2 regions of the Mesorhizobium sp. CC13 genome follow, and region 2 is predicted to be linked to the other one. Evidence: predicted binding sites of a transcription regulator. Region 2 holds the regulator's gene; the other holds the start of a gene.
The links. Region 2 encodes PhoB, which activates phosphate uptake and scavenging genes when phosphate is short. Its sites were predicted from a motif close to TGTCATNNANCTGTCAT; they were not measured.

Region 1 (4,207 bases), on a different contig from region 2:
TTGCAGGACGTGTCGCTCGACCTCAAGGGGCTCTACGCCAACTCGCCGGTCGCCTCGGTCGCCTGCTTCCTCATCGGCGTGGCGAACGGCGACTGGGGCACGCTGGGCGCGGTCTATGGCGCCCGCATCGGCATCTCGACGCCCCAGATCGCGCTGATGATGAGCCTGGTGGTGGTTGCCGGTGCGGCGCTGCAGATCCCGGTCGGCAAGATCTCCGACCGCACCGACCGCCGCTACGTGCTGATCGGCGCCTCGCTCGCCTCGGCCGTCGCCGCCACGCTCATCTTCCTCGTCGCCCCACGATCCGGCACGTTCGTGATCTTCATGACCGCCTGCTACGGCGCCTTCGCCTACACGCTCTATTCGCTGGCGGTGGCGCATGCCAACGACCACGCCAAGCCGGAGGATTTCGTCAAGGTTTCCGGTGGCCTGCTGCTGCTCTACGGCTTCGGCACCATGGTCGGGCCGATGCTCGGCGCAGGCCTGATGGACATGATGCGACCGGAGGCCCTGTTCCTGGCCACCGCGGCCGCGCATTTCGCGCTCGCCGGCTACACCGCGCTGCGCATCCGCCGCCGCGCCCCGGTGCCGATCGAGGAGCGCGAAGCCTTCAAGACGCTGCCCGCCGACCGTTCGGCGACGCCCGAATCGCTGCGCCTCGATCCGCGGCAGAAACCCGAACTGCAGGACTGACGGCCTGTTGCCACGGGCGGGCCGCGGTTCGGCGAACATACATCCTCTTGCGACTCTCGGTTGAGGTTTCCGGCGTGTTGCGGCACAAAGGATGGATGACTGCCCACGACACGTTTCTGGCAATCGCCGACGCCAACCGACGCCGCCTGCTCGAGGAATTGCGCCGCGGTCCGAAGACGGTGACGCAGCTTGCCGAGGGATTGCCGGTTTCCCGACCAGCCGTATCGCAGCATCTCAAGGTGCTGCTCGATGCGGGGCTGGTCAGCGCCCGTGCCGAAGGCACCAAGCGGTTCTATGCGGTCAGCAACAGCGGCTTCCGCAAGCTCAACCTCTGGCTGGATCAGTTCTGGGAAGGTTAGAGTACTTCCGCATTTCTTCGAAGCGCGAAGACGCTCCATCTCGTTGTTGCGGCGCAATTCCGGACAGAAAGCCGCTGCGCACTTTTCCTGGAATTGCTCCAGCAAGCGGTTCGCCCGGCTCCGGCCCTCACCGGCCTAGTTTGGAATTGACGGATTCATGCCCAGACAAATTCGGCGGCAATGCGTGACTGCCGCCGTTATCCGGGGCCGCATCAGCCGATGCAGCCCCTGAAAAGACCGACGTCCTGACCTCAGTGTTGGGTCGGCGACCCTTTCAGTTTCTCAATCTCGTCCTTGAGCGCCAGCTTGCGACGCTTCAGCGCGACGAGTTGCAGGTCGTCGACGGAAGGATGGTTCATCGCTTCGTCCAGCTGACGTTCGATGTCGCCATGTTTCCGCTGAAGCTCTTCAAGATGGGATGCAAGAGACATGATTGGATCTCCCTTTCATGGATTCATGATTGCACCGCACACGAGCGTGCCCACCGCAGACAGCGCTCTGTGACGGAACCGTGACAGTCTGCCACCCCCTTTGGGAGATGTCGAATATGATGTGGTAGCATTTCCTGACAGCCCGAAATGTGATAAGGGCTTCGCGCCGGTGACAAGAGTTTCCGGCCCCCGCCTTTGGAGCGCCCGGGTGCGCCAGTGAGTTTGCAGACGGTAGACATGTCGGAACAGGAACAGGCCGAGATTCGTCTCGAGTTTGCACGCTTGAAGCAAGAACATGCCGATTTCGATGTCGCGATCAACGCGATGATCGCGACCGGCTGCGATCCGCTCCAGATCCAGCGCATGAAGAAGAAGAAGCTGGTCCTCAAGGACAAGATCGCCCAGATCGAGGACCGCATCATTCCCGACATCATAGCCTGAGAATCGGCACCGCGCCGGCGCGGCTTTGTTGCGATCCGTCTGCAATTCCGCTAAGCGCAGCCTGTCAAACAGAGGTGCCGCGCGTGAGCAAGGACAGGGTCGACGTCGCCATCATCATGGGCAGCCAGTCCGACTGGGCGACCATGCGCCATGCCGCCGAACTGCTCGAGGTCCTCGGCATCTCGCACGAGGCGCGGATCGTCTCTGCCCATCGCACCCCCGACCGCCTCTACGAGTTCGCCAGGGGCGCCAAGGCTGCCGGCTTCCGCGTCATCATCGCCGGCGCCGGCGGAGCCGCCCATTTGCCGGGCATGACCGCCGCCATGACCTCGCTGCCGGTGTTCGGCGTGCCGGTCGAATCCAAGGCGCTGTCGGGACAGGATTCGCTGCTTTCCATCGTCCAGATGCCAGCGGGCATTCCCGTCGGCACCCTTGCCATCGGCAAGGCGGGCGCGGCCAATGCGGCGCTGCTGGCCGCGGCCGTGCTGGCGCTGTCGGACGACGCCCTCGCCCAACGGCTCGAAGAGTGGCGCGCCGCCCAGACCGCCCGGGTCGCCGAACGGCCGACGGACGAAGCGTGACGGCCCCCCTCCCCCTCGGCGCGACCATCGGCATCGTCGGCGGCGGCCAGCTCGGCCGGATGCTCGCCATGGCCGCCGCCCGCCTGGGCTACAGGACCATCGTGCTCGAACCCCAGGCCGACTGCCCCGCCGCGCAGGTCGCCAATCGCCAGATCGCCGCCGCCTATGACGATCCCGCGGCCCTCGACGAACTCGCCGGCGCAAGCGCCGTCGTGACCTATGAGTTCGAGAACGTGCCGGTCGTGGCCGCCGAGCATCTTTCGCGCAGCGCACCGGTCCATCCGCCGGCGCGCGCGCTGGAGGTCTCGCAGGACAGACTGTCGGAAAAGACCTTCCTCAACAGCATCGGGATATCCACAGCCGGCTTCCGCCCTGTGGAAAACGACCAGGACCTCGCCGACGCCCTCCATGCCTTCGGCGGCAGCGGCATCCTCAAGACCCGCCGCATGGGTTACGACGGCAAGGGCCAGATGGTCTTCCGCAACATGACGACGGGCGGCTTCGACGGCACCTGCGCCTCGCTCGGCAACGTGCCGCTGATCCTCGAATCCTTCGTCGCCTTCGAGCGCGAGATGTCGGTGATCGCGGCGCGCGGCATCGACGGCAGCGTGGCGGTCTTCGACGCCGCCGAGAACGTCCACAAAAACGGCATCCTGCACACCTCGACCGTGCCTGCCGCGATCGGTCCGGAGACCGCCGAAGCGGCGCGCGACGCTGCCCGGCGCATCCTCTCGGCACTCGATTATGTCGGCGTCATCGGCATCGAATTCTTCGTCCTGCCCGACGGCTCGCTGCTTGCCAACGAAATGGCGCCGCGCGTGCACAATTCCGGCCATTGGACGGAAGCGGCCTGCACGGTCTCGCAGTTCGAACAGCACGTCCGCGCGGTCGCGGGCCTGCCGCTGGGCGACGCCAACCGCCATTCCGACTGCGTGATGGAAAACCTCGTCGGCGACGACATCGACCGGGTGCCGTCGCTGCTCGCCGAGCCCGACGTCGCGGTCCATCTCTACGGCAAGGCCGAGGCCCGCCCCGGCCGCAAGATGGGCCATTTCACCCGCATTTCGCCCATCCGGCGATGACGAGCCGGCTAGCCGACTGCAGCGCCGCAAATGCGCTGCAGGAAAGGGCTACGGAATGCCACGCCCGCGGTTGACTGGCCGCGACTCCTCGTCTATGAGCCAGACACACAATTTGGGCGCGCTGTTTGGCGCGCTTTTGTTTCGGCCCGACTGATGGGCCCCATCGACGGGTCAGTGACATGAAGATCAAGAATTCGCTCAAAGCGCTCAAGGGCCGCCACCGTGACTGCCAGCTGGTTCGTCGCAAGGGCCGCATCTACATCATCAACAAGACCGCCCCGCGCTACAAGGCTCGCCAGGGCTGATGTAGGCCCGGCCGCCTGCGGCCGGCGCATCACGGCAATTTCAGTTTGACGTTCCCATGCGGGGGTCTAGAATTTCCGCATGCGGAACGTTTTTGCCATTTTTGCCCTGGTGCTAACAGCCAGCCTGTCGCCCGGGGCGCTATTGGCCGAAACGCCAAGCAGCGCAGCGGTGGCCAAGGCGGAAAACCCGCTGCAGGTCCTGTTTTCCGAGCTGAAGCGGGAGCGCAACGAAAAGGCCGCCGAGCGCATTGCCAGCCGCATCTGGGATGAGTGGAACAAGTCCGGCAGCTCTTCCGTCGACCTGATGATGCTGTG
Region 2 (4,207 bases):
GAGAAAAGCCTGCAGCGGGCGGCGCTCTGGAACGAGGTCAAGGACCGCCTGCACGAAGCCGGCACCGGCCTGTCCGGCGGCCAGCAGCAGCGCCTGTGCATCGCCCGCGCGATCGCGGTGTCGCCCGAAGTGATCCTGATGGACGAGCCGTGCTCGGCGCTCGATCCGATCGCCACCGCCAAGGTGGAGGAACTGATCGACGAACTGCGCGAGAACTTCACCATCGTCATCGTGACCCATTCGATGCAGCAGGCGGCGCGCGTGTCGCAGCGGACCGCGATGTTCCATCTCGGCTACCTGGTCGAGGAAGGCCCGACCGACAAGATGTTCACCAACCCCGACGACAAGCGGACGCAGGACTACATCACCGGCCGCTTCGGCTGAGTGGACGCCGCTCCGATCACAAAGACGAGGATACGATCATGGGCGAGCACACAGTCCGGTCCTTCGACGAGGAACTCCAGCACGTCGACCAGGTCATCCGCGACATGGGCGACCTGTCGGCCACGATGGTGGCGAACGCCATCCGCGCGCTGCTTTCGTCCGACCAGCCGCTGGCGCAGAACGTCATTGCCGACGACACCATCATGGACGCCAGGCAGCGCGATCTCGACAACAGCGCGATCACGCTGATCGCCAAGCGCCAGCCGATGGCCCAGGACCTGCGCGCCGTGGTCGGCGCGATCCGCATGGCGGGCGACCTCGAGCGCATCGGCGATCTCGCCAAGAACATCGCCAAGCGGGTGGGCGCGGTCGGCCAGTCGGCGATGCCGCGCAATCTGTCGCATTCGATCGACGCCATGGCGCAGCTGGTGCTCGGCCAGGTGCGCGGCGTGGTCGATCTCTATGTCGCGCGCGACGCCGAAGGCCTCAAGAACCTGCGCACCGACGACCAGAAGGTCGACGTACAATACACGGCCGTGTTCCGCGAGCTCCTGACCTACATGATGGAGGATCCGCGCAACATCACCGCCTGCACGCATCTCCTGTTCTGCGCCAAGAACCTCGAGCGCATCGGCGACCATGTCACCAACATCGCCGAGAACGCCTATTTCGTGGTCACCGGCACGCAGCTGCCGCTCAATCGGCCGAAGGTCGACGAAACCACGTCGCCCATGTCGGCCTGACGTCTTCCGCAACCGCATGCGTTTGGCGCGGGGGCGCTGCACAGGTTAAATCAGCGCATGGTCCGAACCGGGCCGTGCGCCAGGACAAGGTATAGGCGATGATCGCTCCCAAGGTCATGGTCGTCGAGGACGAAGAGCCCCTCGGCGTGCTGCTGCGCTACAACCTCGAGGCCGAAGGCTACCAGGTGGAAGTGGTGACGCGCGGCGACGAGGCCGAACTGCGGCTGCAGGAAAACGTGCCCGACCTTTTGGTGCTCGACTGGATGGTGCCGGCGCTTTCCGGCATCGAGCTCTGCCGCCGGCTGAGGATGCGCCCCGAGACCGAACGGCTGCCGATCATCATGCTGACGGCCCGCGGCGAGGAAAGCGACCGGGTGCGCGGGCTTTCCACCGGCGCCGACGACTATCTGGTGAAGCCGTTCTCGACGCCGGAGTTCATGGCGCGGGTGAAGGCGCTGCTGCGCCGCGCCAAGCCCGAGGTGCTGTCTTCGGTGCTCAAGGTCGGAGACATCGTGCTCGACCGCGAGTCGCACCGGGTCTATCGCAAGAAGAGCGAGATCAAGCTCGGGCCGACGGAGTTCCGCCTGCTCGAATTCATGATGCGCCATCCCGGCCGCGTGTTCTCGCGCAGCCAGCTGCTCGACAATGTCTGGGGCGAGACGATCTACATCGACGAGCGCACCGTCGACGTGCATGTCGGGCGCCTGCGCAAGGCCGTCAACAACGGCCGCATGCCGGACGTGATCCGCACCATCCGCGGCGCCGGCTACGCCATCCGGGAAGAATAGCTGCCGGCAAACGGCATCGCGCCGGCTGGACGATCAACCTGGCCAGTGTCCCAATGTCACAGGGGCCGCTGCGCGCTCGTAGCGTTCGCGACAGCCGGCGGCACCTGAGCTGTCGCGCCGATGCGTGGCGCCGCCATGCCGTTCCAGCATTTTGCGGCGCTCAAATCATTGCAGCCCAACGTGTTCGGTCTGGCGCTGTACAATACAAAGATTCCAGTTATGGGATGCTTGTATCGTCGATACAGGTTCCCAATCAGTAGCAAAGACAACCAGAATTTGTCTTGAGATGACAATTTATTGATTGCGGCAATACTCAAAATTGCCACTTTTCATGCTAGCTGGGACGCCGTGCGTAACTTGCTGTCGGCCATCTTCCTGGTGTTGGTCACCATTCTCAACGGACTGTCCCTCGAACGGGCAGCGGCCGAAGGCATGAACTTTTCTGCCGAGTTGCCGAGGGTGGCCGCGCAGGCGGAAATCACTGCCGTCGCCGACGAGTGCATGCCGTCCCCGGACCGCTGCACCGTCGAATTGTCCGCCGAAAGCCTCGCCAGCCTGCACTGCCTGGGCGAATGTCCTGCCTGGCTGACCCACGTCGAGCCTGCCGCGCCGTTCCGCGCCGCGGCTGTGATGCTGCTTCCAGACCTCCTGCTGCGCGTCGGGTCGACCGCATCGCTGTTGCGGCCGCCCATCGCTGCCTGATTTTCAACCGATCGCTCCTCGGTCCACGCCGACGAAGCCGTTCGAAGTCAGCTGCGAAGGGGAAGAGGATGACCTCCCGAACCCGCCCGTCGCCCGCACGCCTGCTCGTGGCAATCGCGCCGCGAAATGCCGGATCATCCCAAGCGCGCATGCGCCGTCATCGATCGGCTGATCGGTGCCGATGGTTGCATTCGCCTGATCACGACCGGGGCCGACCTCCCTGACCCCGCGTCGACCTGAATGAAAGAAATGAGTCCAGGAGACTGCCTAATGAACACAGACACAATAGAAACCAACGCCGCGGAGCCCGTCGCGGGAGACGGCCCGGCCCTGAGCCGCCGACGCTTCCTCACCGGTGCGGCGAGCCTGGGGACGCTTGTCGTGTCCGGCTGCGTCAGCACCCAGGAATCGGCCGCGCCGGTGGCAAAGGCACCGGTCGAACCGGCGCCGGTCGCCGACGCCAATGCCCTTGCGATGTACGGCCCGCTCCCGAACGAGCGGTTCCCCATTCCCGCGGTCGACCTGAAGAAGGTGCCGAGCCGCTACTATAGGCGGCAGGTCGACTATGCCACCGAAGAGCCGGTCGGAACGCTCGTCGTCGATACGGATAATTTCTACCTCTACCTCGTCCAGCCGGGCGGCAAGGCCATGCGCTACGGCGTCGGACTTGGCCGGGCCGGCTTCACCTGGGCGGGCAGGGGCCGTATCGGCTGGAAGCAGGAATGGCCGAAGTGGACGCCGCCGGACGAGATGATCTCGCGTCAGCCGAACCTCGCCCAGTGGAGCGCCGACCGGGGCGGCATGCCGCCCGGCCTGACGAACCCGCTGGGCGCGCGGGCCCTCTACGTCTTCCAGGGCAAGGTCGATACGCTCTACCGTGTCCACGGAACGCCGGAGTACTGGACCATCGGCAAGGCGGTTTCGAGCGGCTGCGTCCGCCTGATGAACCAGGACATCATCGATCTGTACGACCGGGTGCCCAGCCAGTCTCCCATACTCGTGCTGGGCGACCCGACCCAACCCCACACCCACGAGGTCGCCGGCGGCAGCGCGCCCGCCCCGCAGGCCGGCTGATACGACGGTCACCCCTGAGGTCCTCGCCGGGCGGCTGCGCATTGCCGCCCGGCAGACATGGAGCAGATCCGACATGAATACCCGCATCAGTGCCTTGGGGCGCGGAATCGCCATCGGTTCGCATGGACGCGCCATCCTGAAGGGCGCGGCCGCGGCCGCGTTGACCTTCGCCGCGCTCGGAACCGTTTCGGCGCTCTGGGACAATCCGTTCTTCGTCCGGATGACCGCCGTCGCGGGCTGGGAACTGCCCGCCCTGGTGGTCATGTCGGCGTTCTCGGGGCTCTACATCGCCGTTCGGCGCCCCGTCTGCTCGGTGCGCCGCGCGGGGATAGGCGGCGTGACGGGCTTCATCGGCATCGCCTGCCCGACCTGCAACAAGGTCCTCATGCTTCTGTTCGGGAGCGAATTCCTGCTGATGTGGTTCGACCCGATCCGCCCATTGATTTCCGCGCTCGGCATAGCGCTCCTCGCCATCGCTTCATGGCACGAGCTGCGCGCTCGTCGCGCGGATGCCGC

Region 1: a site for PhoB is predicted at 1,553-1,569, ahead of PV773_RS11805 (YdcH family protein). Genes of this name have one in related genera too.

Annotation. Positions count from the first base shown of each region.
Region 1 is NZ_JARDJI010000006.1:245,969-250,175, reverse strand. Features, by position in the region: gene PV773_RS11815 (MFS transporter) at 1-693, shown strand, start outside; gene PV773_RS11810 (metalloregulator ArsR/SmtB family transcription factor) at 789-1,052, shown strand; gene PV773_RS11805 (YdcH family protein) at 1,304-1,483, opposite strand; gene PV773_RS11800 (DUF465 domain-containing protein) at 1,721-1,924, shown strand; gene purE (5-(carboxyamino)imidazole ribonucleotide mutase) at 2,041-2,505, shown strand; gene PV773_RS11790 (5-(carboxyamino)imidazole ribonucleotide synthase) at 2,502-3,587, shown strand; gene ykgO (type B 50S ribosomal protein L36) at 3,767-3,892, shown strand; gene PV773_RS11780 (hypothetical protein) at 3,972-4,207, shown strand, end outside.
Region 2 is NZ_JARDJI010000016.1:67,392-71,598, reverse strand. Features, by position in the region: gene pstB (phosphate ABC transporter ATP-binding protein PstB) at 1-384, shown strand, start outside; gene phoU (phosphate signaling complex protein PhoU) at 423-1,127, shown strand; gene phoB (phosphate regulon transcriptional regulator PhoB) at 1,226-1,915, shown strand; gene PV773_RS19170 (hypothetical protein) at 2,273-2,617, shown strand; gene PV773_RS19165 (L,D-transpeptidase) at 2,888-3,691, shown strand; gene PV773_RS19160 (hypothetical protein) at 3,765-4,207, shown strand, end outside.